2 regions of the Cryobacterium sp. TMT1-62 genome follow, and region 2 is predicted to be linked to the other one. Evidence: predicted binding sites of a transcription regulator. Region 2 holds the regulator's gene; the other holds the start of a gene.
The links. The regulator HspR, encoded in region 2, represses chaperone genes until heat shock. The targets are predictions, from matches to a motif close to AAGTTGAGTCNNNNNGACTCAACTT.
Positions count from the first base shown of each region.

Region 1: the regulator HspR is predicted to act here: its motif matches at 5,599-5,623, upstream of E3T34_RS12745 (ATP-dependent Clp protease ATP-binding subunit).

Region 1 is NZ_SOGZ01000042.1:77,460-91,891, forward strand. Features, by position in the region: gene E3T34_RS12730 (nitroreductase family protein) at 12-671, shown strand; gene E3T34_RS12735 (NAD(P)/FAD-dependent oxidoreductase) at 736-2,232, shown strand; gene E3T34_RS12740 (zinc-dependent alcohol dehydrogenase family protein) at 2,210-3,256, opposite strand; gene E3T34_RS12745 (ATP-dependent Clp protease ATP-binding subunit) at 3,362-5,551, opposite strand; gene E3T34_RS12750 (aminobutyraldehyde dehydrogenase) at 5,792-7,222, shown strand; gene E3T34_RS12755 (primary-amine oxidase) at 7,290-9,263, shown strand; gene E3T34_RS12760 (universal stress protein) at 9,300-10,187, shown strand; gene E3T34_RS12765 (APC family permease) at 10,203-11,756, shown strand; gene E3T34_RS12770 (DEAD/DEAH box helicase) at 11,820-14,432, shown strand, end outside.
Region 2 is NZ_SOGZ01000031.1:886-15,317, forward strand. Features, by position in the region: gene E3T34_RS08160 (class I SAM-dependent methyltransferase) at 1-806, opposite strand, end outside; gene E3T34_RS08165 (heat shock protein transcriptional repressor HspR) at 833-1,267, opposite strand; gene E3T34_RS08170 (DnaJ C-terminal domain-containing protein) at 1,270-2,277, opposite strand; gene E3T34_RS08175 (nucleotide exchange factor GrpE) at 2,270-2,890, opposite strand; gene dnaK (molecular chaperone DnaK) at 2,890-4,758, opposite strand; gene E3T34_RS08185 (MFS transporter) at 4,946-6,274, shown strand; gene E3T34_RS08190 (hypothetical protein) at 6,271-6,792, opposite strand; gene dcd (dCTP deaminase) at 6,836-7,447, opposite strand; tRNA gene E3T34_RS08200 (tRNA-Gly) at 7,520-7,590, shown strand; gene E3T34_RS08205 (hypothetical protein) at 7,680-8,444, shown strand; gene E3T34_RS08210 (hypothetical protein) at 8,760-9,443, shown strand; partial or broken gene E3T34_RS08215 (ABC transporter ATP-binding protein) at 9,440-10,120, shown strand; gene E3T34_RS08220 (ABC transporter permease) at 10,129-11,427, shown strand; gene E3T34_RS08225 (LysR family transcriptional regulator) at 11,453-12,343, opposite strand; gene alsS (acetolactate synthase AlsS) at 12,462-14,204, shown strand; gene budA (acetolactate decarboxylase) at 14,201-14,432, shown strand, end outside.

The sequences.
Region 1 (14,432 bases), on a different contig from region 2:
ATGGGTCAGCGTTGCCCCGCCATCCCAGCCAGACTCCGGCGAAAGATGGGCCTACGAACCTCATCACCAACACCCTCAGCCGCGCCGCCCACACGGCGTCGCCCCTCCTCCCCGTGCTCGCCGGGCGCTGGAGCCCCCGCGGCTTCTACCCGACGGCCCTCGTCGACGAAGCCACTCTGACCACCGTGCTCGAGGCCGCCCGTTGGGCTCCCTCGGCCAGCAATATGCAGCCGACCCGCTTCATCGTCGCCCGCCGCGGCTCGGACAGCTTCGCGAAGATCCATGAGACGCTGATGGGCTTCAACAAGGCGGGGGCGAATGCCGCCTCCGTGCTGATCGTCAACGTCGCCACCCTGCCGATCGACGTGACCCGCGAGAACCCGTGGGCCCGCTACGACCTGGGTCAGGCCGTCGCCCATCTGACGATCCAGGCCCAGCACGAGGGACTGCACACCCACCAGCTCGGCGGCTTCGACGGCACCGCCCTCGGCGTGCTCGGCGACGTCTCCCTGCTCTCCCCCGAGCTGCTCGAACGCGAGTCCGCCCCGCGCACCCGCAAGCCTCTCGTCGAGCTTCTCCTGGTCAACGACTGGTCAACGACTAGTCAACGACCAGCAGCAAGAGCCCGCCCCGACACAGTAACTCCACAGCCCCGTCAGGTACAAACATGATTCGACTATTTTTCCCGGCAACGCGCCCGGCTGCTCCCAGCAGTGAACACCGGTGGAGACCACGATGACCGAACACACCCCAAATCACTTTGATGTCGTCATCATCGGCGCGGGGCCGGCGGGAACGGCCGCGGCGCTCCGTGCCGCCGAACTGGAAGCCCGGGTCGCCGTGGCGGAGGCCGACCAGCTCGGCGGGACCTGCGTGAACACGGGGTGCGTGCCGACGCGGGTGCTCGCCAAGGCGGCGCGCCTGATGCGCGAGGTGCGCGCGGCAGATACCTACGGGATCGTAGTCAACGGCCCCGTCATCGACTGGGCCACCATGGGAGACCGGGTGCAGTCGCGGGTGAACAAGGTGCGCTCGATCAAGAGCGAGGCCGAGAGGTTCGCGGCCGCCGGAATCGAACTGGTTCTGGAAGGTCGGGCGCGATTCATCGACCCGCATTCCGTGGTCCTGGACACCGGCCGCATCCTCACCGCCGCCACGTTCCTGGTCTGCGTCGGCGGGCATTCTCGGCGACTCGCCGTGCCGGGGGCGCACTTGGCGACGGTCCCGGAAGACATTCTGAAGCTGCCGTCGCTGCCCCGACGGGTAGCCGTGATCGGCGCCGGAAACACCGGCGCCCAGTTGGTCACGGTGTTCAGCTCCTTCGGCTCCGACGTGACCGTGCTCGATGTGGCACCGCGCATCCTGATGGCGTCGGATTCCGACATCTCCGCCACGGTCTCGGCGGCGTTCCGCGAGCAGGGCGTGGCCGTGCACACGGGCATTGAAGCGGTGACGGCGATCGAGCCGGACGCCGACGGAATCCTCACCCTGTCCTGGCGCGAAAAAGGAACGGAACAGTCTTTCGCCTTCGACGCCGTCATTATGTCCACCGGTTGGCCGGCGGATGTCGACGACCTCGGGCTCGACCGGGCTGGCATCACCATCGAACGTTCCGCCATCCCGGTGGACCAGTACTTCCGGAGTGTCGTGCCCCATATTTTCGCGGTCGGCGACGCGAACGGCCGGGACATGCTCGTACAGGCGGCCCAATTCGAGGGCGAGGCCGCGGCCGAGAACGCGGTGCTGGGCGCCAATCGCAGAACGCCGCACCACCTGCTCCCGGCCGGCGGTTTCACCGACCCCGACTACGCGGGCGTGGGCTTCACCGAGGAGGAGGCCAGGGCTCGCGACCCGCACTGCGTCGTCGCGACAGTGCCCTACGCCGAACTCGACCGCGCTGTGATCGACGGCCGGGAACCCGGCTTCCTCAAGCTGATCGCCGACCGGCGGCGGGAGCTGATCCTCGGCGCCCATGCCACCGGGGAGAACGCGGTCGAAGTGATCCAATCCGTGACGACGGCGATGGCCGCCGGCGTCGACGTCGCCACTCTGGCCCGGGTGCGCTTCGCCTACCCCACCTACAGTGCCGTCATCGGCCTCACGGCCCGTCGACTACTGCTGGAAGCGCCGAAGCCGGCCGCGGTGACCCTGCCCGTCGCGGTGATCGAGCCCGTCGAGATCCCCCTCCCGACACGTGTGATCTCCGTGCCTACGGGAGCAGCATCACCTTGATGGCGCGGCGCTCGTCCATGGCGGCGTAGGCCTCGGCAACCTCGGCCAGCGGCAGCTGCAGGTCGAACACGCGGCCGGGGTTGATGGCACCCGAGAGCACCTCCGGCAGCAACTCTTCGACGTAGCCGCGAACGGATGCGACGCCGCCGTTCAGGCCCACGTTCCGCCCGAACAGCGGGCTAACCTCGATCGGTCCGCCGGTGGGCACGCCCACGTAGCCGACCATTCCGCCGGGACGGGCCGACGCGATGGCCTGCTCCATCGACTCCTTGGTGCCGACGCACTCGAGCACGCAGTCCGCGCCGATGCCGTCGAACAGCTCACGGATGCGGGCCACGCCGGCCTCGCCGCGCTCCTCGACGAGCTCGGTCGCGCCGAACTCGCGGGCCACGATCTGCCGTTCGGGGTGACGCGACATGGCCACGATCCGGGAGGCCCCGAGCCGCTTGGCCGCGATGATGGCGCAGAGGCCGACCGCGCCGTCGCCGACGACGACGACCGTGCTGCCCGCGGTCACACCGGCGGAGACCGCGGCGTGGTGGCCGGTGCCCATGACGTCGGCGAGGGTCAGGAGACCGGGAACCTGGGCATCGGTGGGCAGGGTCGGCGTCGCAACGAGCGACCCGTCGGCGTGCGGCACGCGCACTTTCTCGCCCTGGGCGCCGTCGGCGAAGCCGCCGAGCTGGTCGTCCGAGCCCCACCAGCCGCCGTTCAGGCAGGAGGTGCTGGTGCCGTTCTGGCAGTTGATGCACGTGTTATCGCAGTCGTAGAACGGCGCGATGACGAAGTCGCCGACCTTGACCCGGCTGACGTCGGCGCCGATTTCCTCGACGATGCCGACGAACTCGTGGCCGATTCGTTTCGGCTCCTCGGTGGGATGGATGCCGCGGTAGGGCCAGAGATCTGAGCCGCAGACGCAGGCTGCGACGACGCGCACGATGGCGTCACCGCCGGTGGAGAGAATCGGATCGGATACTTCTTCGAGGCGGATGTCCCGTTCCCCGTAAATCACTGTTGCACGCATGCTTCGACCCTATGCCAGCCCCCCTGACCGTCACCGGGGCAGGGGGCCCGTTCCGTCGTATTCCCGCCGAATTCCGCTAAACGCGAAATCCGGCGACGGATAGAACTACAGCAGCGCGTCGTCGTCGAGGTCGGCCGGGTCCACGACCAGCAACGGGGCGGATGCGACGCTGAGCGATTCCCCGTCCGGCGCCAGGTCCACCCGCACCGTCTCGCCGTCCCGCACGGCGCCCGACAGGATCGCGGTCGCCAACCTGTCGTCGATCTCGGTCTGCATCAACCGCCGCAGCGGGCGCGCACCGTAGATCGGGTCATAGCCGCGTTCCGCCAGCCAGGTGCGGGCATCCGGGGTCACGCCCAGCTCGAGCCGCCGCTCGATCAGCCGCTTTTCCAACCGGTCAACGAGCAGCCCGACGATCTGGCCGAGGTCCTCCATGGACAGCGATTCGAACACGACGATGTCGTCGAGACGGTTGACGAACTCGGGCTTGAACGTCTTGCGCACGAGTGCCTGCACGGCCGCCTCCTTCTCGTCCCGGCTGAGCACCGGGTCGATCAGGAACGCCGACCCGAGGTTCGAGGTCAGCACCAGGATCGTGTTGCGGAAGTCCACGGTGCGGCCCTGGCCATCCGTGAGCCGGCCGTCGTCGAGCACCTGCAGCAAGACATCGAAGACCTCCGGATGCGCCTTCTCCACCTCGTCGAACAAAATCACCGAATACGGGCGGCGGCGCACGGCCTCGGTCAGCTGCCCGCCCTGCTCGTAGCCGATATAGCCGGGAGGAGCCCCGACCAGACGGGACACGGAAAACTTTTCCCCGTACTCGCTCATGTCGATGCGCACCATCGCCTTTTCGTCGTCGAAGAGGAACTCGGCGAGCGCCTTCGCCAGCTCCGTCTTGCCCACGCCGGTCGGCCCGAGGAAGAGGAACGAACCGGTCGGCCGGTCCGGGTCGGAGATGCCGGCCCGGCTGCGGCGCACGGCGTCGGCGACCGCGCGCACGGCCTGCTTCTGCCCGACCAAGCGGTGCCCGAGCTCACCCTCGAGGTTCAGCAGCTTCTCCGTCTCGCCCTGCAGCAGCCGCCCTACCGGGATGCCGGTCCACATCGCGACCACGGCGGCGATGTCCTCCGCGGTGACCTGGTCACCGACCATCCGCGGCCCATCCTGCTCGGTCTGCTCCGCTTCGGCGAGTTCCCGTTCGATCACCGGGATGTCGCCGTAGAGCAGCCTGGACGCCTTCTCCAGGTTGCCCTCGCGCTCGGCCACCTCGGCCTGGCTGCGGGTGCTCACCAAGCGCTTCCTCAGATCGCCGATCCGGTTGAGCGAGGAACGCTCCTTGTCCCAGCGGTCCTGCAGTTCAGCAAGGGCCACCGTGTATTCGGCAAGGTCAGCACGCAACTTCCCCAGGCGAGCCTTAGAGGCGTCGTCCTTCTCTTTTTTCAGCGCGAGCTCTTCCAACTCCAGCCTCTGCACCCTGCGACGCAGTTCGTCGATTTCCACGGGAGCGGAGTCGATCTCCATCCGCAGCCGGCTGGCCGCCTCGTCGATCAGGTCGATGGCCTTGTCCGGCAGCTGGCGGGCGGTGATGTACCGGTTGGAGAGGGAGACCGCGGCCACCAGCGCCGAGTCCGCGATCGACACCTTATGGTGGGCCTCGTAGCGCTCCTTGAGCCCGCGCAGGATGGCCACAGTGTCTTCCGCACTGGGCTCGTCGACCAGCACCGGTTGGAACCGGCGCTCGAGGGCGGCATCCTTCTCGATGAATTCGCGGTACTCGTTGAGCGTGGTCGCACCGATCAGGCGCAACTCGCCGCGGGCGAGCATGGGCTTGAGCATGTTGGAGGCCGCCACGGACCCTTCGCCGCCGCCGGCACCCATCAGGGTGTGCAGCTCGTCGACGAAGGTAATGATCTGCCCCTGCGCGTCGTTGATTTCCTTGAGCACGGCCTTGAGCCGCTCCTCGAACTCGCCGCGATACTTGGCCCCCGCCACCAGGGCCGCCAGGTCGAGGGAGACCAGCTGCTTGCCCTTGAGGGAGTCGGCCACATCGCCGGCCACGATGCGCTGGGCCAGTCCCTCCACAACGGCGGTCTTGCCCACGCCGGGTTCACCGATCAGCACCGGGTTGTTCTTGGTGCGGCGGGTGAGTACCTGACTGACCCGCCGAATCTCCGCGTCCCGCCCGATCACCGGGTCAAGCTTGCCGGTCCGGGCGATCTCGGTGAGGTTGACACCGTACTGCTCCAACGCCGTCTTCGCTTCTTCCTGGGGCGGTTGCTGACCTGCTTGCATCGGAAGATCCTCTCTCGGGCCGGCCGCTCTCGTCGCAGGTCGGCAAAAAGCTGAGCCTGTTGGACTCAAGTTTAGGGGACATCGAGAAAACGCGCCAGCGGTCCGGAGACAACTCGGCGGTGCTACGGCGGCAGCCCCATCACGACCCAGTTTTCGTCCGGGTATCCGAATTCCTCTGTCGGATGCCATACTTACCGAACAAAAGACCCGTTTCTACACTCAGCGCAGAGGATCAGGCCCGTGGCCACCCCCACCCTTAAAAACTTCATCAACGGCCGCTTTGTCACTCCCTCCGGCACCGAGCTGCTCGACATCGTCGATCCCACAACGGGACGCCGGGTTGCCCGGGCCCCGGTCTCCACCGCGGCCGACGTCGACGACGCGATGACCGCCGCGAAGACCGCCTTCCGCACCTGGGGCCGCACCACTCCCGCCGAGCGGCAGCGCGCGCTGCTGCGCCTCGCCGACGCGATCGATGCCGAGAGCGACGCCATCGTGGAGGCCCAGCACCGCAACACGGGCCAACCTCGCGCCACGATCGCCGTTGACGAGGTCGCGGCCGGCGCCGATCAGCTGCGCTTCTTCGCCGGTGCCGCCCGACTGCTCGAGGGCAAGTCCGCCGGTGAATATCTGCCCGGCATGACCTCCTGGGTACGCCGCGAACCGATCGGCGTGGTCGGGCAGGTCACCCCGTGGAACTTCCCCTTCCTGATGGCCATCTGGAAGATCGGCCCCGCGCTGGCGGCCGGCAACACCCTCGTGCTCAAGCCCAGCGACACCACCCCGGAGTCGACCCTCGAACTCGCCCGGATCAGCCAGGGCATCCTCCCCGACGGCGTGATGAACATCGTGCTCGGCAACGGCGGCACCGGGGCCGCGATCGTCGAGCATCCGGTACCCGGCCTGGTCTCGATCACTGGCAGCGTGCGGGCCGGTATGGCCGTCGCCGCCGGCGCCGCGAAGACGCTCAAGCGGGCCCATCTCGAGCTCGGCGGCAAGGCGCCGGCCCTGGTCTTCGCCGGCGTCGACGTCAGCGTGACCGCCGCCGCCATCGCCGACTTCTCCTTCTATAACGCCGGGCAGGACTGCACGGCCATCACGCGAGTGCTCGTGCACGAGTCCATCCATGACGAGTTCGTCGACGCACTCGTCGCCGAGGCCCGCAGCCGCACTACCGGGTCGGCCGACGACGCCGACAACTACTTCGGGCCGCTCAACAACGTCAACCATTTCGGCGACGTCTCGCGCAAGGTCGCGGCCCTGCCCGACCACGCTGTCATTGCCACCGGCGGACACCAGGTCGGCACCGAGGGCTTCTTTTTCGAGCCCACAGTCGTCACTCAGGTGCGCCAAACGGATGCGATCGTGCAGGAGGAAACGTTCGGCCCGGTGATCACGGTGCAGCCCTTCACGTCGGAGGAGCACGCGGTCACGCTCGCGAACGATGTCAACTACGCGCTCGCCTCCAGCGTGTGGACCCTCGACCACGCCACGGCCATGCGGGTCTCCCGCGACCTCGACTTCGGCGCGGTGTGGATCAACACCCATCTCCTGCTGACCGCCGAGATGCCACACGGCGGTTTCAAGCAGTCCGGATACGGCAAAGACCTGTCGATGTACGGCGTCGAGGACTACACCCGGATCAAGCACGTGATGAGCGCGCTGGAATAAACACGGGTCTCGACAGGCTCGACCACCGCCAGGCTCGACCACCGCCAACGAGAACAGAGGCCCCTCGATGACTTTCCACCCGCTCGACCCGCTCTCCGCCGCTGAGTTCACCTCCGCCGTCGCCATCCTCGCCCGCGAGCGCGGCGTCGCCGACGGGTGGCGGTTCACCTCGATCGAGCTGGTCGAGCCGCCCCGGAGCGCCGTCGCCGAGTTCACAGCTACCAGCGCGGTTCCCGACCGACGCGCACGGCTGGTTGTGCTCCACCGCGCCGAGAACACCACCTGGGTGGGCGTCGTCTCGCTCACGACCGACGCCCTGCTCGAGTGGGAAACGGTGCCGGGGATGCAGGCGAACTTCACCGTCGACGAGTGGGAGGAAGCCGACGCCGCCCTTCGCGCCCACCCCGATGTGATCGCCACTCTCGCCCGCCGGGGCATCACCGACCTCGACCTGGTCTTCATCGACACCTGGACCTACGGCGACGCGGTAATCCCCGACCGGTATCGCGGCCGCCGCCTGGGCTGGTCAGACGTCTGGGTCCGGGCGTCCACCGACGCCAACCCCTATGCGGGACCGGTCAGCGGCCTGCACTTCGTGCTCGACGTCAACACCATGGAACTGCTCGAGGTGGAGGACTCGTTCACGGTCGAACCGCCGGCGGGAATGGGCGAATACGTGCCGCACCTGGTGCCCCGGCGCATCCGGGATCGAAGCCCGCGCCCGCCGCTCACCCCGCTCGACATCGGGCAGCCCGACGGCCCGAGCTTCACGCTCGACGGCAACCTGATCGAGTGGCAGAACTGGTCGCTCCGGGTGGGCTTCAACTACCGCGAGGGCATGACCCTGCATACCGTGGGCTACCGGGACGGCGGCCGGGTGCGGCCCATCGCCAACCGGTTGTCGTTCGCGGAGATGGTCGTGCCCTACCGCGACCCCAGCGTCGACCATTTCCGTCGCACCGCCTTCGACATCGGCGAGTGGGGCCTCGGCTTCATGACCACCTCGCTCGAGCTCGGCTGCGACTGCCTCGGCGAAATCCGCTACCTCGATGCCGTGCTGCACAACAGCAAGGGCGAGCCGTACAGCATCCCGAACGCGTTCTGCATCCACGAGGAAGACAACGCGGTGCTCTGGAAGCACGTCGACCACAACGGCAGTGCCGAGGTGCGCCGGATGCGCCGGCTCGTCGTGTCCTTCCACGTCACGGTAGCGAACTACGAGTACCTCGTCTATTGGCGCTTCTACCAGGACGGCAACATGGAATGCGAGGTGCGCGCCACCGGGATCATGGTGGTGACGCACCTCGACGAGGGCCAGCCGCATCCCAACGGAACCCTGGTCGACACGCGCACCTACGCGCCGTTCCACCAGCACTTCATCGTGGCCCGGATGGACCTCGACGTCGACGGCCGCGAGAACACGGTGTTCCGCACCGAGACGCAGGCCGAGCCGATCAGCGCCGCAAACCCGCTCGGCCTCGCGATCACCCAGCTGAACACCCCGATCGAGACCGAGGGGTTCGACGACTACAACTGGGACACCCAACGGGCCTGGAAGGTCGTGAACGAGAACTCGCTCAACGGCCTCGGCACCCCCGTGTCCTACAAGCTGGTGCCCGGCGGAGCCATCCCGTCCTTCTTCGACCAGGCGGCGCCTGCCCTCCAACGCGCCCAGGTGATCGGGCACACGGTCTGGGTCACCCCGAACGACGAGTCCGAACGCTGGCCGTGCGGCGAGTTCGTCAACCAGAGCGCGGTCGACCACGGCCTGCCCGAGTGGATCCAGGCTCGCCGGCCGGTGCGGAACGCCGATATCGTGCTCTGGTACGTCTTCGGTATCCACCACATCACCCGACCGGAAGAGTGGCCGATCATGCCGGTCGACACCGTGTCGTTCTGGCTCAAGCCGGTCGGCTTCTTCGACCGCAATCCGTCGCTCGACGTGGAACGCAGCCCGGCGCACTGTGCGCCGGGCGAGCACGCCGAGCATGACCATGAACATGACCAGCCCGCCCATAATCCACAGCACTATGACCACTGAGTGCGACACCCGTCGCGAACCGAGGGAGAAACCAGCGTGACCCGAGTAGCCAACTACGTCATCGCATACGAAGCGACCGAACGGGGCAATGACACCGTCGAGCTGGGTGTCGCGCTGGCGCGCCTGACCCGCTCCGAGCTGCGTCTGTGTCTTGTGCTTCCGCATCATTCATCCACCGTCCCGGCCCGGGTCGGTGCTTCCACCTCCCCCGACTACCAGGCTCTGCTCGAGGAGCAGGCCCTCGAATGGCTGGAACAGGGCAAGGCCCTGGTTCCCGATGACGTGGTCGCCTCCACGCATCTCTTCTACGCCGACTCCACCACGGAAGGGCTGCTCCAGGCCGCTCGCGCGTTCGACTCGGACCGCATCGTCGTCGGGGCCTCACGCCGCGGCCTGATGAACCGATTCACGATCGGCAGCGTGGCCAACGCGCTCCTGCACGCCTCGCCGGCGCCCGTCGCCCTCGCGCCCCGCGGCTACAAGGCTCCCGCACAGCTGACCCGGATCACCTGCGCCATCGGCACCCGGCCGGGCTGGAAGACGCTGCTCGACTCACTGGTGGCCTTCTCGGCGGACCTCACGGTCGACCTGCGTTTCGTCACGCTCGTGGAGGTCGACGCCGGTCGTCGGCACCCGGTCGACGAGAGCGAGAGCCAGGCCCACCTCGACGGCGTCCTGGAGTACTTCCAGAGTCGGTCGAAGGCGCGCGGCACCATCACCACCGAGGTCGCGTCCGGGCACACCGTCGAGGCCGCCGTCGAGGCCCTCGACTGGCAGCCGTTCGAAATCGCCTTCGTCGGCTCCAGCCGGCTGGCTCAGCCCACCACGATTTTCCTCGGCATCACCGCGCACCGCATGCTGCACGCGCTCCCCGTTCCCCTCATCGTGGTCCCCACCGGCACTGACGCCCGTAAGCCGCACTGACCCTAAGGACAGTCCATGACTAGCCAACATCCCTCCTCGGGCTCCACGCCCGGCACCTCCACCCTCACCGGCGGCCTTTCCGAGAAGGGCCTCAGCGCTGGCTCCATCGGGCTTCTCGGCGCCACGGTCATCGGCATCTCGTGCATCGCGCCGGCGTACACCCTGACGGCCTCCCTCGGCCCGACGGTCGCGGCCGTCGGCACCCAGATGCCGGGCATCTTCCTGGTCGGGTTCATCCCCATGCTGCTGGTGGCGCTCGGCTACCGCGAGCTCAACAACGCCATGCCGGATGCCGGCACCTCCTTCACCTGGGCCACCCGCGCCTTCGGGCCGTGGCTCGGCTGGATGGGCGGCTGGGGTCTGATCGTCGCGACGGTGGTCGTGCTCTCCAACCTCGCCGGAGTCGCCGTCGACTTCTTCTATCTGATGCTCGCCCAGCTTCTCGGCAACCCGAGCCTCGCCGACCTGACGAACAATGTTGTGATCAACGTGCTCACCTGTCTGGTGTTCATGGTGGCGGCCTGTTATGTCTCGTACCGCGGCATGGAGACCACGAAGGCCGTGCAGTACGTGCTCGTGGCCTTCCAGCTGATCGTGCTGGTCTGGTTCAGCGTCGCCGCCCTGCTGCAGGTCGTAGAAGGCACCGCCTTCGATGCCCTTGCGTTCAGCGCCGACTGGTTCAACCCGTTCCTCGCCCCTTCGTTCTCGGCCTTCGCGGCCGGGGTCTCGCTCTCGATCTTCATCTTCTGGGGCTGGGACGTCACCCTGACCATGAACGAGGAGACCAAGAACCCGAAGACAACCCCCGGGCGTGCGGCGACGTTGACCGTGGGCATCATCTTCGCGCTCTACATCCTCGTGTCGGTCGCCGCCCTGATGTTCTCCGGCATCGGCGCCGGCGAATTCGGACTCGGCAATGAGGAGATCCAGGGCAACGTGTTCGCCGCCCTCGCCGGACCGGTGATGGGTCCCTTCGCCATCCTGATGTCGCTGGCCGTGTTGTCCAGCTCGGCCGCGTCGCTGCAGTCGACCTTCGTCGGGCCGGCACGCACCATGCTATCGATGGGCCACTACAAAGCGTTCCCGAAGCGGTTCGCCTCAATCAGCCCGCGCTACAAGTCCCCGGCCTTCGCCACCGTAATGGCAGGAATCGTGGCCTGGGGCTTCTACGCGATCATGCGCGTGCTCAGCACCGATGTGCTCACCGACACGATCCTGACCCTGGGCATGATGATCTGCTTCTACTACGGGGTCACCGCGTTTGCCTGCGTCTGGTATTTCCGCGACTCGCTGAACGGGCCCCGGGCCATCCTGCTCAAACTCCTGGCGCCGCTGATCGGCGGGGTCATCCTGCTGGTCATCTTCGCAACCACTCTCTACGACAGCATGAACCCCGACTACGGCAGCGGATCGAACATCGGCGGGGTCGGGCTCGTGTTCATCCTCGCGATGGTGCTGTTCATCGGCGGCCTCGTGCTGATGCTGATCCAGCGCAGCGTCAACCCGGCCTTCTTCCAGGGAAAGACGTTGACGAAGGGGTCCTCGAAGGAACACGGGCACGTCGAGTAGCCCCCTGATGCGCCCGGCCGGGCACGGCCGGCCGGGCTGGGGCATGGAAGAATGGTTCCTGCCATGGCCCACACGTTCAGCTCCCACGACATCGCGCTCCTTGTGGGCAGCCAGGCGTTCTCACGCGGCGAACGCTACGCCCGCAACGGCCACGTTGATGCCGAGACCTGGTTCGGCTCGAACACCCAGCTCTTCGGCATGGTGCGCGGTTCTCACCCGACGCCCTATTCGGTGACCGTCTCGTTCACCCTTGATTCCGCCGGCGCCGCGGTGCGGGCATCCGGCGTCTGCACCTGCCCGATGAAGCGCAACTGCAAGCATGTCGCCGCGCTGCTGATCGCGAGCCAGGGCGGCGCCGTGGGCCGCAGCCTCGGCGGAGTGCCGGGTGCCCCCGCCACCGCCCTGGGCCGCGAGCCCGGGTCGGCCGTCGGCACCGCCGGGTTCTCCGCACGGGCAGCGTGGCGAAGTACGCTGGCTCCTCTGGCGCGACCGGATTCCGCGCCGTCCGCAGACACCCGCCTCGCCCTCCAGTTCCAACTTCTCGCTCCCGAGCACGGGCGTTTCGCCAGTCAGCCGGGGCTGCGCCGGCTGGCGGCGCGGCCCGTGATGATGGGCAAGCAGGGCAAGTGGATCCGGGGCAGCGTCACCTGGGAGAACCTGACCACCGACGGGTCGCTCGACCGCGGCCAGCTGCGGGTGCTCTCGGCGCTCTACGCGCTGCAGTTCGCGGCCCGCCCGTACTACGCCACCTCCACCCAGTGGATTCCGGTCGACGCTTTCCCCGACCGAGCGCTCTGGGACCTGCTCGACGACGCGGCGAACGCCGGGCTCCCCCTGGTCTCCGCCACGGCGCAGCAGGATCCCGTGCTCGTCTCGCCCGTTCCTGCGTGCCTCGAGCTGGACATCCGTCGTGTGTCCGACGGCCTCACGCTGCGCCCCGTCCTGCTGCTGGGCGACGAGCCGCAGGCGCGCGGCACGTTCGGGTTCATCGGCAACCCCGCCCACGGCGTCTACACCTGGGCGGGCCAGTCCGGCAGCGATTCCCCGCAGATCACCCTCGCCCCGCTGTCGGGCGAGATCAGCCGGGAGCTGCGGGCCATGGCGGCCTCCGACACCATCGCGGTGCCCGGCGCGGACGAGGCCGACTTCCTGGCCGAGTTCTACCCGTTCCTTCGACACCGGGTCACCGTGACCAGCCGGGACGAGTCGTTCGCCCTGCCCGAGACCCCGCAGCCCGTGCTGGCCCTGACCGTCACGCACCAGATGGATGCCCGCATCACCCTGCACTGGGTGTGGCACTACCCGGAATACCACCAGCCACTCCGCCCGGTGCCGGACGATGACAGGTTTCGCGACGGCACCCGGGAGGGACAGATCCTGCACGACGTGCAGGCGCTCCTCACCTCCGTGCCGGCCCTGGTAGGGCAGCAGAGCGGCCTGCCGGTACTGATCGAGCGCGCCACCCTGGCCGGCACCGCCATGCTCGGCTTCCTCGACTCCGTGGTGCCGACCCTGGCGGCCGCAGACCATGTCACCGTGCTGGTCGCCGGCGATGCCCCCGACTACCGCCAGGCCGACGAGGCGCCGGTGATCACCGTGGGCACCACCGAACGCCCGGATGACCGGGACTGGTTCGACCTGCAGGTGGCCGTCAGCATCGACGGCGAGGAGATCCCGTTCGACAGCCTGTTCCGGGCCCTGGCGGTCGGTCAGCAGCTGATGATCCTGCCCAGCGGCACCTGGTTCAATCTAGACCGCCCCGAACTGCACACGCTCCGCCGGCTGATCGAGGAGGCCCGAGGGCTGCAGGACGCCGGCGCCGAGTCCCTGGGGATCAGCCCGTTCCAGGCCGACCTCTGGGAGGAGCTGCAGTCCCTCGGGGTCGTCGCCGGCCAGGCGGCCGCGTGGCGCGACACCGTGTCCGGGCTCACCGACGTCGCCCAAATTCCGGAACAGCCGCTGCCGGCCGGGGTCGACGCCACCCTGCGCGGCTATCAGCAGGCCGGTTTCGAGTGGGTGAGCTTTCTCTACGACCATCAACTGGGAGGCATCCTCGCCGACGACATGGGCCTCGGCAAGACCCTGCAGGCCATCGCCCTGATGGAACGCGTGCGGGAGCAGCCGGGGCAGAGTGCGCCGTTCCTGGTCGTGGCACCCACCAGCGTGGTCTCCAACTGGGCGGCCGAGTGCGCCCGATTCGCGCCCGGCCTGCGGGTGGCCGCGATCACCGAGACCGCCGGCAAGCGCAGCAGCACTCTGGCCTCGCTGCACGCCGGCGCGGACGTCGTCGTCACCTCGTACACGCTATTCCGGCTGGACTTCGGCGACTACGAGGCCCTGGCCTGGTCCGGGCTGCTGCTCGACGAAGCCCAGTTCGTCAAGAACCGCAAGTCCCGCGCCCACCAGTGCGCCCGCCGCCTGGCCACCCCGTTCAAGCTCGCGATCACGGGCACGCCGCTGGAGAACAACCTGATGGAGTTCTGGTCGCTGCTCTCAATCACGGCACCGGGACTGTTCCCCAGCCCAGGCCGCTTCGGCGACTACTACCAGAAACCGATCGAGAAGGATGCCGACGGCGACCGGCTCGACCAGCTGCGCCGCCGCATCCGCCCGTTCATGCTGCGCCGCACGAAGGAGCAGGTGGCCGGCGACCTGCCCACCAAGCAGGAACAGGTG
Region 2 (14,432 bases):
GCGGCCGACTGGTCGGTGGCGGTCACCCGCAGGGCGGGACGGCGTCGGGCGAGGGTGGCGGCGAGCACCCCGGTGCCGCAGCCGAGGTCGATGGCGCTCCGAGCATCCGTTTTCATCCGATCAAGGAACTCAAGCAGGTAGCGCGTTCCGATATCGACGGTCGCGCCGGCAAACGCAGCCCCGTGGGCGCAGATCGTGAGTCCCAGGTCGGCGTGCTCCACAGAATTCGGCCAGGTGGACACCGTCGGCTGAGTTGCGGAGGCAGTCGGAGCCGCTGCCCTGAGTACCCGCGACTTTTGCCGGGCCGACGAGACCTGCAGCTCGCCGAAGTGCCGGCGGAGCACCGCGTTCATGGTCGGCGTCATGTGCTTGATGCGTCCGCCGGCGATCACCACCACATCCGGTGCCGCGAAACGACGGATGGCGTCGGCGAACTCATCGAGCGCCGTCAGACTGCGCGGCAGCTGGATCAGTACCACCCGCGCGTTCGTCAGCAGTTCTTCGCCCAGGATGAGGGAGCGGTAGGAATCGGCGAGTCCAGCGTCGGCCGCATTCAGGGTGAGGGCCAACTCCCCAGAGAGGACATCCTGGTGCACCCGGATTCCCCGGGCCCCGGCCAGTGCGGCCGCGCCCAGGGTGAGAGCGCCATAGCGGTCCTCGATCACCACGACCTCGCCGGATCCTGCCTCGGCCAGCACGCCGGCCGCCTCGTCGAGGATCAGGCGGTCGCTCGCATCCACGGCGAAGAGATTGTCCGCTTCCACGTCGGGGAAACGCCTCAGGCGGTCAAAGGAAAAATCAGGCATTGCCTCAGGCTAGCCCGCAGGTGCGGCTACTTCTCGTCGCCGATCGGGCGGGAACCCAGGGGGCGCCAGATCACGATCTGGTTGGACCGGCGCGTGCGCGTACCGGCCCGCATCGAGATGACCTCACCGGCCGAGCCGGCCGCGAAGACGCGGCGGCCCGGACGGTTGAGCAGTTCATCGGCCAGCGCAGACTCCAATTCGCGCAGCCGCGATTCGAGCGTGCGCACGTGGTCCTCGAGGTCAATGATGCGACGGATCCCTTCCAGGCTCACACCCTCGGCACCGAGCTCCGCGATCTCGCGGAGCTTGGCCACATCCCGCATCGAGTACCGGCGAGACCGACCGGGGGTGCGGTCGGGACTCACCAGCCCCAGGCGATCGTATTGGCGCAGCGTTTGCGGGTGCATGCCCGCAAGCTCGGCGGCCATCGAGATTACGAAAACCCGGGTGTTCTCGTCCACCGTCAGTCTCTCGCCTTCGCGAGGAGTTCGTCGCGCGGATTCTCCTTCGGCAGTGCTTCCGCGAAGGCCGCGAGTTTCTCTTCGGCGTCCTTCGACAGATGAGACGGAACGGCAACCTGAACCTCCGCCAGCAGGTCCCCGGTGCCCTTGGGCGTCACGACGCCACGCCCCTTGACGCGCAGCACGCGCCCGCTCGGGGTGCCCGGGGCGATGCGCAGTTTGACCGGCGCTCCGCCCAACGTCGGCACCTCGATAGTGGCGCCGAGCGCGGCCTCGACGAACGTGACCGGAACGGAGACCCGCAGGTTCAGCCCATCGCGTTCGAAGACCGGGTGCTTGCGCACGTTCACCGTGAGTACGATGTCGCCGGACTCGCCGCCGTCAGGGCTGTGCTGCCCCTGGCCGCGGAGCTTGATCTTCTGCCCGTCGGCCACCCCGGCCGGGATCTTCACCTTGATGGCGCGGCCATCCTGCGTTTGCAGGGTGATCTGGTCACCGTGCGTGGCCGTGATGAAGTCGACCGTTGTCGACGCGATCACGTCGCGGCCGCGAGTCGGCCCGCCGTAGCCGCGGAACCCGCCGCTCGAGGTGCCGAAACCGCCGCCACCCTGACCGCGGCCGAACATGCCGCCGAGGAGGTCGTCGAAACCGCCCTGCTCATAGGAGTAGCCGGGCTGTTGTTGCCGCGCGCCCCCACCGAACATGCCTCCGAAGACATCATCGAAGCCTCCGGCCTGCCCGCCACCGGGGCGCGGGGCGGTGAAGCGGGCCCCACCGCCCATCGCGCGCACAGCATCGTATTCCTTGCGTTGGGCAGGGTCACCGATCACCGAGTGTGCCTCGCTGATCTCCTTGAACGTCGCCTCGGCCGCAGGGTTGCCCGGATTGGAGTCCGGGTGATACGTGCGGGCGAGCTTGCGATAGGCCTTCTTCAGCTCGGCCGGGGTGACGTCCTTTGACACACCCAGGACCTTGTAAAAGTCCTTATCGAACCAGTCCTGGCTAGCCATCGCTCGGTACCTGCACGACGACCTTGGCCACGCGCAGGAGCGACGAGCCGAGGAAGTAGCCGGTCTCGATCACGTCACCGACGGTCTCCGACTCGATGCCCGCGGTGGGCAGCTGGAAGATCGCCTCGTGGATGGTCGGATCGAACGGTTCGCCGACCGTGCCGAAGGACTTCACGCCCAGGCGCTCGACGCTCCCCCGCAGTTTCGCGGCGATCGTGCTGAACGCCGAGTCTTCGACCAGGTCGCCGTGCTTCTCAGCGCGGTCGAGATCGTCGAGCACGGGAATCAGGCCCTTTACGACATCCACGGTGACGCGCTCACGCTCGACCTCGCGGTTGGCCTCGGTGCGGCGACGGTAGTTGGCGTACTCCGCGGTGACCCGCTTGAGGTCGGCGAGGTGCTCGCTCGTGGGCTCGTCGACTTCCCGCGTGGCGGCGTCCAGGATGTCTTGGACCGTCAGCTCGTCCTCTTCGATACCCTCGGCGGACGCCTCGTCGATGTCCTCGACACTCACACCTTCGGCTTCCGCCTCGGCGTCGGTCCCGGGGGCACCCTCAGTGGATGCCCCCTCGTCAAACGGCTCGTCGCCAGGACGCTTGTTGTCGTCTGCCATTACTTCTTGGCCTCGTCTTCGTCGTCGACGACCTCGGCGTCAACCACGTCTTCGTCGGAGCCGGCCGCGTCGGCGGTCGGCTCGGAGTCGGTTGGGGCACCGGCCGCGGCATCCGCCTGGCTGGTCTTGTAGATGGCCTCGCCGAGCTTGCCCTGGCTCTCGTTGAGCTTGTCGAAGGCCGTCTTCACGGCCGCATCGTCGTCGCCGACGAGAGCGGCCTTGAGGGCGTCGACGTCGGCCTGAACCTCGGACTTCACGTCCTCGGGCAGCTTCTCGTCGTTCTCCTTGATCAGCTTCTCGATCGAGTAAGCGAGCTGCTCCGCCGTGTTGCGGGTCTCGGCTGCCTCGCGACGGCGCTTGTCCTCGGCGGCGTGCTCTTCGCCCTCGCGCACCATGCGCTCGATGTCTTCCTTCGCGAGCGAAGATCCGCCCGTGATGGTCATCGACTGTTCCTTGCCGGTGCCCTTGTCTTTGGCAGACACGTGCACGATGCCGTTGGCGTCGAGATCGAAGGTAACCTCAACCTGCGGGATGCCGCGCGGGGCCGGCGCGATGCCGGTCAGCTCGAACGTGCCGAGGTTCTTGTTGTCGCGGGTGAACTCGCGCTCGCCTTGGAAGACCTGGATCGCGACGGACGGCTGGTTGTCGTCGGCTGTGGTGAAGGTCTCGCTGCGCTTGGTCGGGATGGCCGTGTTGCGCTCGATCAGGCGCGTCATGATGCCGCCCTTGGTCTCGATGCCGAGGCTCAGCGGGGTGACGTCGATGAGCAGGACATCTTTGCGCTCACCCTTCAGCACGCCGGCCTGCAGTGCGGCGCCAACGGCGACGACCTCGTCCGGGTTGACGCCCTTGTTCGGGTCCTTGCCACCGGTCTCGGCCTTGACGAGCTCGTACACGGCGGGCATGCGGGTGGAGCCACCGACGAGAACGACGTGGGCGATATCTTCCACCTTGACCCCGGCTTCACGGATGACGTCCTGAAACGGCTTCTTCGTGCGGTCGAGCAGGTCTTCGGTCATCTTCTCGAACTGGGCGCGGGTGAGCGTCTCGTCGAGGTTGGCCGGGCCATTCTCGGTCAGGGAGAGGTACGGCAGCTGGATGCTCGTCGACATGCTGCTCGAGAGTTCCTTCTTGGCCTGCTCGGCGGCTTCCTTGAGGCGCTGCTTGGCGATCTTGTCCTTGGAGACGTCGACGCCGGTGGTTTCCTTGAACTTCTTGATCAGGTGATCGACGATGCGCTGATCCCAGTCGTCGCCGCCGAGGCGGTTGTCACCGGCAGTCGACCGCACCTGAATGGTGGAGAAGTCGTCGTCCTTGCCTACCTCGAGGAGGGAGACGTCGAAGGTTCCGCCGCCGAGGTCGAAGACCAGGATGAGCTCGTCTTCTTTGCCACGGTCGAGGCCGTAGGCGAGTGCGGCCGCGGTCGGCTCGTTGATAATACGCAGCACGTTAAGGCCGGAGATCTCGCCGGCCTCCTTGGTGGCCTGCCGCTCGGCATCATTGAAGTACGCGGGAACGGTGATGACGGCATCCGTCACCTTGTCGCCCAGGTACGCCTCGGCATCGCGCTTGAGCTTGGCCAGGATGCGGGCCGAAACTTCCTGCGGGGTGAACTTCTTGTCGTCGATGGCGACATTCCAGTCGGTGCCCATGTGGCGCTTGACCGACGCGATGGTGCGGTCGACGTTGGTGACGGCCTGGCGCTTGGCGGTCTCGCCGACCAGCACCTCGCCGTCTTTGGTGAAGGCGACGACGGACGGCGTGGTCCGGAAGCCTTCGGCGTTTGCGATGACGGTGGGTTCTCCACCTTCGAGGACGGCCACCACAGAGTTGGTGGTTCCGAGGTCGATGCCTACTGCACGGGCCATGTGTGCGTTCTCCTTTAAAGTATGTTCTCAGCTCGATTTCACAGAGTTGAGTGGTGCTGGCTCAAGTGTGCCAGTGTCCCAAATCGAAAGTCAAGCCACGCACCTGAGAGTTGAGCGTGAACGACTCAACTTTGAGATTTCGTGCAATCGATGGTCTCCGGCCACCCACATCCACTAGCCTCAGCGCATGACCGGGATCGCGGAGCAGGGCAGCACGGATGCCCGGGAGCTGCCAGACAAAACGAGCAGACGCCGCGTAGTGGCCTGGAGCTTCTGGGACTGGGGCTCTGCCGCGTTTAATGCGGTGGTCACCACCTTCGTCTTCACCGTCTACATCACGGGCAGCTCGTTCGGCGACAAAGACGTCATTTCCGCCCAGCTCGGTTGGGCCCTCGCCATCGCCGGCTTGCTGGTAGCGGTGCTGGCCCCGATCACCGGACAGCGCTCGGACACCTCCGGGCGGCGCAAGCTGTGGCTCGGCGTCAACACGTTCATCGTGGTGGGCCTCACCGCGGCGATGTTCTTCGTGGAGGCGTCACCGAGCTTCCTGCTGCTCGGCCTCGTTCTGGTGGCCGCCGGCAACGTCTTCTTCGAGTTCGCCAGCGTCAACTACAACGCCATGTTGTCCCAGGTCTCGACCGCGCGCACCATCGGCAGGGTCAGCGGTTTCGGTTGGGGCATGGGCTACATCGGCGGCATCGTGCTGCTGCTCATCGTGTACTTCGGTTTCATCAGCCCCGACGTGGGTCTGTTCGGGGTGACCAGCGAGAACGGCCTCTCGGTGCGGGTCACGATGCTCATCGCGGCCGCCTGGTTCGGCCTGTTCGCCCTGCCGGTGCTGTTCTCGGTTCCCGAATACCGTTCTCCCGTTGCGGTGCGCCGGCCCCGGGTGAGCTTCCTCCGTTCCTACGTCGTGCTCGGGCAGGACATCATTCGGCTCTGGAAGACCAGCCGCCAGACGGTGTACTTCCTGATCGCGAGCGCGATCTTCCGCGACGGCCTGGCCGGGGTTTTCACCTTCGGCGGGGTGCTCGCGGCATCCGTCTTCGGATTCTCACCCGGCGAGGTGATCATCTTCGCTATCGCCGCCAATGTCGTGGCGGGCGTGGCCACCATCATCGCCGGCGCGCTTGACGACCGGGTCGGCGCAAAGCCGATCATCGTGACCGCTCTGATCGGCCTGATCGTGTTCGGCAGCATCGTATTCCTGCTGCACGACGGCGGTCAGATCGTGTTCTGGACCGCCGGCCTCGCCTTGACGCTCTTCGTCGGGCCGGCCCAGTCGGCCAGCCGCACCTTCCTGGCACGCCTGATCCCGGCCGGCCGGGAGGGTGAGGTCTTCGGGCTCTACGCCACGACGGGCCGCGCGGTGAGCTTTCTGGCGCCGACCATGTTCGCCCTGACGGTGACGATCTTCGGCGAAACCTATTGGGGCATCCTCGGACTTATGTTGGTTTTGCTCGTGGGGCTGCTTCTCCTGCTTCCGGTGAAGGCCCGCCAGGACCAGATTGGCTAACGGATGCGGGTGGCCTCGTTGTGCTCGACCAGCACCCAGGTGGAACCCTCGTCGTTGGAGACCCAGCCCTCCCAGGCGTAGGCGTCAGGTGTGATCGAGACGAAGTTCCAGCGGATCGGGCGGCCGTCGGTGCCCGTGCCGTCCTGGCGCAGGCCGTTGCGGTGGGGGGTCGCCACGAGGTGGCAGTACTCGCCGGATGCCGGGGCGAAATAGCTGACCCGCCACACGCCGGCGTAGGAATCATAGACTCGCACGGCCGTGGCGACGGTCTCGAAGCCGGTCGGGTGCGAGTCGCTCACGACGACCTCGACGTCTTGCACCGCACGCCCGTCGAGCACGAAGTCGACGATCCAGGTGAATTCGCGCCCGGTCCATTCGCCGGTCGTCTCGTCGAGGAGGGACCCGGTGGCGGCCCAGGCGCCGACCAGCTGGCCGAAGCGGCGCATCCGCCCCGGGTAGTCGGGTGTCGGTCCCGGCGCGACGAGCGCCTCGGCAAAGCTGGGCACGGATGTGGTCATGGGCCGATTTTACCGGGCGCGTGTTGCATGCGTGTGAACCGGGCTACTCGGCTCCGGTGGTCGATCCCATCGAGGCCTCCCGCACATCCGTGCAGTGGAAGTTCTGGAACGACCGCGACGCGGTCGGCCCGCGCTGGCCCTGGTAGCGGGAGCTGTATTCGCTTGAGCCGTAGGGACGTTCGGCGGGCGAACTCAGCCGGAAGAAGCAGAGCTGACCGATCTTCATGCCGGGCCACAGCTTGATCGGCAGGGTGGCGACGTTGCTCAACTCGAGCGTCACGTGGCCGGTGAAACCGGGATCGATGAAGCCGGCGGTCGAGTGGGTGAGCAGGCCGAGCCGGCCGAGCGAGCTCTTGCCCTCCAGCCGCGCGGCGACGTCGTCGGGCAGGGTGACCTTCTCGTAGGTGGACCCGAGTACGAACTCACCGGGGTGCAGGATGAACGGTTCGCCCGCGGCGGTCTCGATCAACCGGGTCAGATCGGGCTGGTCTTCGGCCGGATCGATATAGGGGTACTTGTGGTTGTCGAAAAGGCGGAAGAAGCCGTCGAGTCGCACGTCGATACTCGACGGCTGAATCATGTCGGCCTGGTACGGCTCCAGACGGATTCGTTCCGCGTTGATTTCAGCCTTGATTTCGCGATCCGAGAGCAGCACGGTTCCAGCCTAACGGCGCGGACTTGATATGCTGGCACGGTTCCGTTCCGGGCTTGCCTGCGCGACGGACATGCGGATGTAGTTCAATGGTAGAACTTCAGCTTCCCAAGCTGATAGCGCGGGTTCGATTCCCGTCATCCGCTCACTTGTCATATTTCCCGGTCCTGTGATGCGGCTCGGTGATGCGGCTCTGTGCTGCCCCACGTCGGCGGCCTCCGGTATCGTCGAGACTATGACCGACCCGACACTGCGTATGCCGAACACCGTGCTGCGGGTGGTGCTCGACCTCGGCGTGCTGCCCCTGGACATCCCCCCGCTGCCCCCGCGTTTCCGGCACCCGGAATTCGACGCGGACTGGGACGACGAGGAGCAGGTCGCCGGCATCTTCCTCGGCTTCGACGACGGAGAGTTCCACCTGGACATCCTGGAAGAAGGAGTCGAGTACCACTTCCACAACGCGGACGGGTCTTCGAGCGATGACAGTCCGTGGCCGGCCGCCGACACCCAGGCCCTCGTCGACTGGGCGACCGGCTTCGTGCTGCACGTTGCACCGCGCCTCCCGGATCTGCTGGAAGACTCGGATGAGGCCGCCGAATGGCACCATGTGGGGCTGCCGGTGTACTCCCGCGATTACGGGCCGGTCCCGCTCGAAATCATCGACGTGGAGTTGGAGGGCGAGCAGCTGATGCTCCCCTGGCTCGGGTCCGGCCACATCGCCGACGATCACCTCGACGGATCTGACCACCCGATCGCGCTCCTCTGGAATCCGGAGCACGAAGATCCGGATATCCCGATCGCACGGGTGTGGCTGAACCCGAAGACCGGGGAACCGACAGCGCGCGCGGAAGCAGGGGTGGACTGGTCGGCCGTGGGGCTCACCAAAGCGGAAGTCCTGTCATGGGCGGAGAGCCTGTACCTGAACAATCACGTGATCGGCGATCCGGCCCAGATGATCATGCGAGCCGCACTGGAACGCATGGCAGGGCTCGACCGCTAGCTGAGTGAGTCCCAACCCGTTGGGTTGCATGACTCCCGATAGCTCCGATCCGACAGCCCCCGTGGACTTTGTTCCTCAGCGGCGGAGCGCCGGGTCCGTCGCCGCACCAATTCGACGGAGATTCCCGTATATGGGACCATTTTTTCGGGTTTCCGGGCCGTTTCGGGCAAAAACTCCGTCGAATTCGTTCGGGCCGGCGTTGCCGGCAGCGAGCGCGCCCTCGCCGCGGCGAAAACGGGCGACGAACCCGCTGCGATCGCGGATGCCGCGGACGCCGCGGACGCCCTCACCCTCGCAAAAACCCGGCTCGATTCGGTGCTCGCGGCTCGCGACACCACGGCCGAGACATCCGCCCTGCGGTCCGCCGAACAGCAGGCGACGAGCGCGCGTGACGCGCTCGCCACGGCGAACGAGGCCACCATGACCTATCTGCCGGCATGCGAAATCCTGTACCTGCCGGGTCTCCCCCGCCGGGTCGACGAGGTCACCGTATCCCGCGGCACCTCGATCACGGGCTCCGTGATGCGCGTCTCCGGTGCCACGATCCAGATCAACGCCTCCGCCTCGGCGAGCGATGCCAAACTCATGAAGGTCGGCAACGCCGCCGTGCTCTCGATGCAGGACGATTCCGAGCACGGCGCCACCGTGACATCCGTCGCCGTGGCCGAGGCTAAAGAGGGAACGGATGCGGCGAGCGGACGCTTCACCATCCTGCTCACGCCCGACGACCTCACACCCGGGCAGCTCCAGAGCATCCAGGGCAGCAACCTGCGGGTCACCATCCCGGTCAGCTCCACCGACGGGGAGGTGCTCGCTGTGCCGTTGGCCGCGCTTACCGCCGGCCCGGGCGGGGAATCCCGGGTCGAGGTGTCGACCGGATACGGAAAAAAGACCGTGCTGGTCGAGGTGAGCGCCGGGCTCGCGGCTGACGGTTACGTCGAGGTGCAGGCGGTCGACGGTTCCCTCGAGGAAGGGGACCTCGTCGTGGCCGGGCGATGAGCCGACCGGCCGTCGTGGAGCTCATCGACGTCACCCGCTCCTTCCCCGGCCCGCCCGAGGTCCAGGCGCTCACATCAATCAACCTGCGGGTAGAGAAGCAGGACTACCTCTCGATCGTCGGGCCGAGCGGGTCGGGCAAGTCGACCATGCTCAACATCCTCGGCCTGCTCGACCGACCGAGCGTCGGCGAGTACTACCTCGACGGAGCGCTCACGGGTCTGGCCGGCGAGGCGGAACGCGCGGCGCTGCGGGGCGGCAAGATCGGCTTCGTGTTCCAGGCCTTCCACCTCATGCCGCACCGCTCGGTGTGCGATAATGTGCTGCTGGCCACGATCTACAGCAAAGTTCCGCGCGCCGACCGCGAATGACGGGCCCGCGCCGCCCTGCACCGGGTGCACCTGGACCACCGGATCGACTTCCTGCCCGGCACTCTCTTCGGCGGCGAGCGCCAGCGGGTCGCGGTCGCGCGGGCCGTGGTGGCCTCGCCCCAGCTGCTGTTGGCCGACGAGCCGACCGGCAACCTCGACGCCTCCACCTCCAGGGAGGTCATGGACCTGTTAGAGGAGCTGAACGCCGGCGGCCTCACGCTCATCGTCATCACCCACGACCGGGCCGTGGCGGATCGCGCCGGGCGCACCATCAGCATCACCGACGGCCGCGTGAGCGAAACAACATGAAATTGCGGATGCCGAACCGCCGTCGAGCGACCAGCGCTCCGGCCCCGGTAAGCGACGGTGACCGCGGGGCCGCGCCGGCCATCACCCGCGCCGACCGGTTCTCGGTGCAGGACCTCATCGTCGAGGCGGGCTATGGCATCGGGGCGCGCCCCACCCGCCTGATCATGACCACGCTCGGGACCACGATCAGAATCGCCTCCCTGGTGGTGACAATCGGATTCGCCCAGACGGCAGCCGGCCAGATCGTCCGCCAATTCGACGCGGTCGCGGCCACCCAGGTCGTGATCGAGCCGGGGAGCACCGACGGGATGAACGGCTCGGAGCGCGCGACCGGGCGACTGCCTTGGGATGCCCCGGACCGGGTCAGCCGCCTGGCCGGGGTGGAGCTGGCCGGCCTCGTCAGCGAGGTGCCCCTCGATGCCGTGACCATTACCGCGGTGCCGGTAAACGACCCGTCGGAACCGGCAACCCTGGGCCCATCGCTGATGGCCACCTTCCCCGGACTGCTCGACGCGGTTCGCGGCAACATCGTGACCGGCCGGTACTTCGACACCAGCCACGATGCCAGGGCCGATCGGGTGGCGGTGCTCGGTTCGCGCGCGGCTGAGCGCCTGGGCATCAACCGCGTCGACAGCCAGCCCTCCATCTTCATCGGCGACTCCTCATATACCGTGATCGGCATCATCGATGGGATGGAGCGACGCTCCGACCTGCTCGACGCGGTGGTCGTGCCGATGGGCACCGCGCGCGCCGACTTCGGCCTGACCGGCCCGGATGAACTGCAGATCCGGATCGCTCTCGGCGCCGGCAAAGTGGTCGCGGAACAGGCTCCGCTCGCCCTGGACCCCAACGCTGCGCAGAACTTCGAGGTACAGGCCCCGTCGGCTAGGTCCGCCCTGCGCGAGAACGTGCAGGCCGACGTGAACGTCATCTCCCTGATTCTCGGCGTGCTCGCACTCGTCGCGGGCGGACTGGGGATCGCGAACGTCACTCTGCTGTCGGTGATGGGAAGGGTGGGCGAGATCGGGCTGCGCCGGGCCTTGGGCGCCACCAAGCGCAACATCTCGAGCCAGTTCATGGTCGAATCCGTGGTCATCGGCCTACTCGGCGGCCTGATCGGAGCCGCACTCGGGGTCTTCGCGGTGGTGATCATGTCGCCTATTCAGCAGTGGGCGCCGGTCGTCGACCCCTGGCTCGCAGCCGGGTCGGCGCTGCTCGGGGCCGTCGTCGGCCTTGCCACCGGGGTCTACCCCGCCCTGAAGGCGTCGAATATCGAGCCGATCGTCGCCCTGCGCGGGGGCAACTGACGCACCCTGTCGGCCCCGCCTCGCATCAGCCGCGCGCCTCGTCGGCGACGAGCGCGAGCTCCACGAACGCGCGCACGGCAGCCGACGCGCGCCGCTTGCGCGAGGCCGCCAGGTACACCGTGAAATCGGGCAGATTCGCCACGGGAAGCCGGTGCACGTCGAGCGCGTCGTGGGCGGTGAATTCGGGCAACAGGGCCACTCCGAGGCCGTTGGTCACGTATTCGGCGGCCGTTCCGATATCGGAGACCTCGATCATCACCCGCCGCTCGAGGCCGGCAGCGGTGAAGGCATCGTCCACGATCTGACGGCTGGCGTAGCCGGGCGGCAGATCGATGAACTCCTCCGGCACGAGGTCGCCCAGGCCCACGGCCGACGCGGAGGCGAGCCGGTGGCCTTTCGGCACCACCAGCACCATCGGCGACGAAGCGATCGGCACGGCTGAGAGCGCCGTCGGCGCCGGGCCGCTGAGGGCGAGGAAGGCCAGGTCGAGTTCGCCCGAGACGAGCTCGTCGACCAGCCCGGCCGACCCCCGCCGGGCCGCGCGCAGCCGCACGCCGACGCCCGGATGGCCGGCGCGGAAGAGACCGAGCAGCCGAGGCACATTGACGAGCGTGACCGAGGTCATCAGCCCGATCACGATGGACCCGGTGATGGCGCGGGTGGTGTCCTGGGCGGCGTCGCGCACCTCGTTCACGGCGTCGAGGGCGTCGCGCACCTTCGGAAGCAGCAGTTCGCCAGTCGTAGTGAGCCTGATCTGGCGGCGGCTGCGATCGAACAGTTCGACGCCCAATTCGCTTTCGAGCGATCGAATGCCGGCCGAGACGGCTGACTGGGCGATGGTGAGCCGGTCCCCGGCGCGCGTGAAGCTCAACTCACCGGCGACGGCGCTGAAGAATTCGAGCTGTCTCAATTCCATGGGCCTAAGCATCTCATTTTCAGATCGTTTGCATCGCTACTCGGCGTTGCTTGTTATTGAATGTGCAGCGACGATGGAGGGGAGGCCGATTCAGAACGGCGATCCGGGAGGCATCACAATGACCACTACTTCACCGCTCCAGAGCGACGACGACACAACCGAGACCACGCTCGTGCGCTCTGACGCCGGCACCCCCGCTCCGTCCACCCGCTCCGCCGAACGCGTGGTGGAATGCCTGAAGGCATACGGCGTGCAGTGGGTCTTCGGCGTTCCCGGCGCCAAGATCGACCCGGTCTATGACGCTCTCATCGACGATGGACCCGAGGTGATCGTGGTGCGTCACGAGCAGAATGCGGCCTTCATGGCCGCGGCCGTCGGGCGTCTGAGCGGCCAGCCGGGCGTCGTCCTGGTGACGAGCGGCCCAGGCACCTCCAACCTCGCGACGGGCCTGCTGACGGCGACGACCGAAGGCGACCCGGTGGTCGCCCTCTGCGGCGCGGTTCCGCGCGCAGACCGGTTGAAGCGTACCCACCAGACAATGGATGCCGTGGGCATGCTGTCCGCCGTGACCAAGTCCGCCGGCGAGGTGAGTGTCGCCGACAACGTGCCGGAAGCAATCGCGAACGCGTTCCGCGAGGCAACCCAGGAGCCCAAGGGCGCCGCCGCGGTTGTTCTCCCCTACGACGTGCTCACGGACTCGACGACCGTGTCGATGACGCATCCGCACTGGGTGCCGCAGCTGGGCGCCGCACCCTCCAAGAGCGTGCAGCGCGCTGCCGCCCTGCTGAAGGATGCGCAGTTCCCGGTCATCCTTGCCGGCGCGCGGTCCGGCTCGGACCAGGCCGTCGCGGCGCTGCACCGCCTGCTGGGCGTCGCCGGACTGCCCGTCGTTGAGACGTTCCAGGCCGCGGGAGTCATCTCGCACGAGCTCGAAGAGCATTACCTCGGACGCGTGGGCCTGTTCCGCAACCAGCCCGGGGACATCCTTCTGCACAAGGCCGACGTGATCCTGACCGTCGGCTACGACTTCGTCGAGTACGAACCGTCGAAGTGGAACAAAGACCACCTGCGCGTGATCATCCACCTGGACGAACTCTCCGCCGACCTCGACGACTACTACCGCCCCACGCTCGAACTGCGCGGCGACGTCGCCGAGACCCTCGACGCCCTCGCCCGCCAGATCAACGGGCTGTCGATGCCGGTCGCCGCCGCGGCCGAGGTAGCCGAGCAGCGCGCCCGCCTCGCGCACGCCGACCAGCCCACCGGTCGCCGGGACGAGTCCGAGGGCGTGCACCCGGCCGACCTCACCCTGATGATGCGCGAACTGCTCCCGGATGACACGACGGTGCTCTGCGACGTGGGCTCCCACTACATCTACATGGCCCGGCACTTCCGCACCTACCACCCGCGCACCCTGCTGTTCTCGAACGGCCAGCAGACCCTGGGCGTGGCCCTGCCCTGGGCGATCGCCGCGACCCTGGTGCGCCCGGGCACACCAGTCGTGTCCGTGTCGGGCGACGGCGGTTTTCTCTACTCCGCCATGGAGCTGGAGACGGCCGTGCGGCTCGGCTCGACGTTCACCCACATCATTTTCAACGACGGCACCTACGACATGGTGGCGTTCCAGCAGATGGGCAAATACGGGCGCACCTCCGGCGTGCAGCTGGGCGATTACGACGCCGTCGCCTATGCCGAATCATTCGGCGCCCACGGCCACCGGGTAACGCACCTCGACGACTTCGCCGGCATCCTGGCGCAGGCCCTTGCCGAACCCGGCCCGAGCATCATCGACGTGCACGTCGACTACCGCAACAATAGAGATGACCTGATGGCCGATCTGGAAAGCGATGTGCTGCAATGAGCAAATTCACTGTCACCCGACACGAAATTTTCCAGACGAGCCTGATGAGCGCGCTGCTCGACGGCGTCTACGAAGACGAGATGACCGTGCGCGACCTGCTCGGCCGCGGCAGTTTCGGACTCGGCACGTTCAACGGACTGGACGGTGAAATGCTGATCATCGACGGCATCTGCTACCAGTTGCGGGCCGACGGCGGGGTGTCGAAGGCCGACCTGGGCGCGCACACGC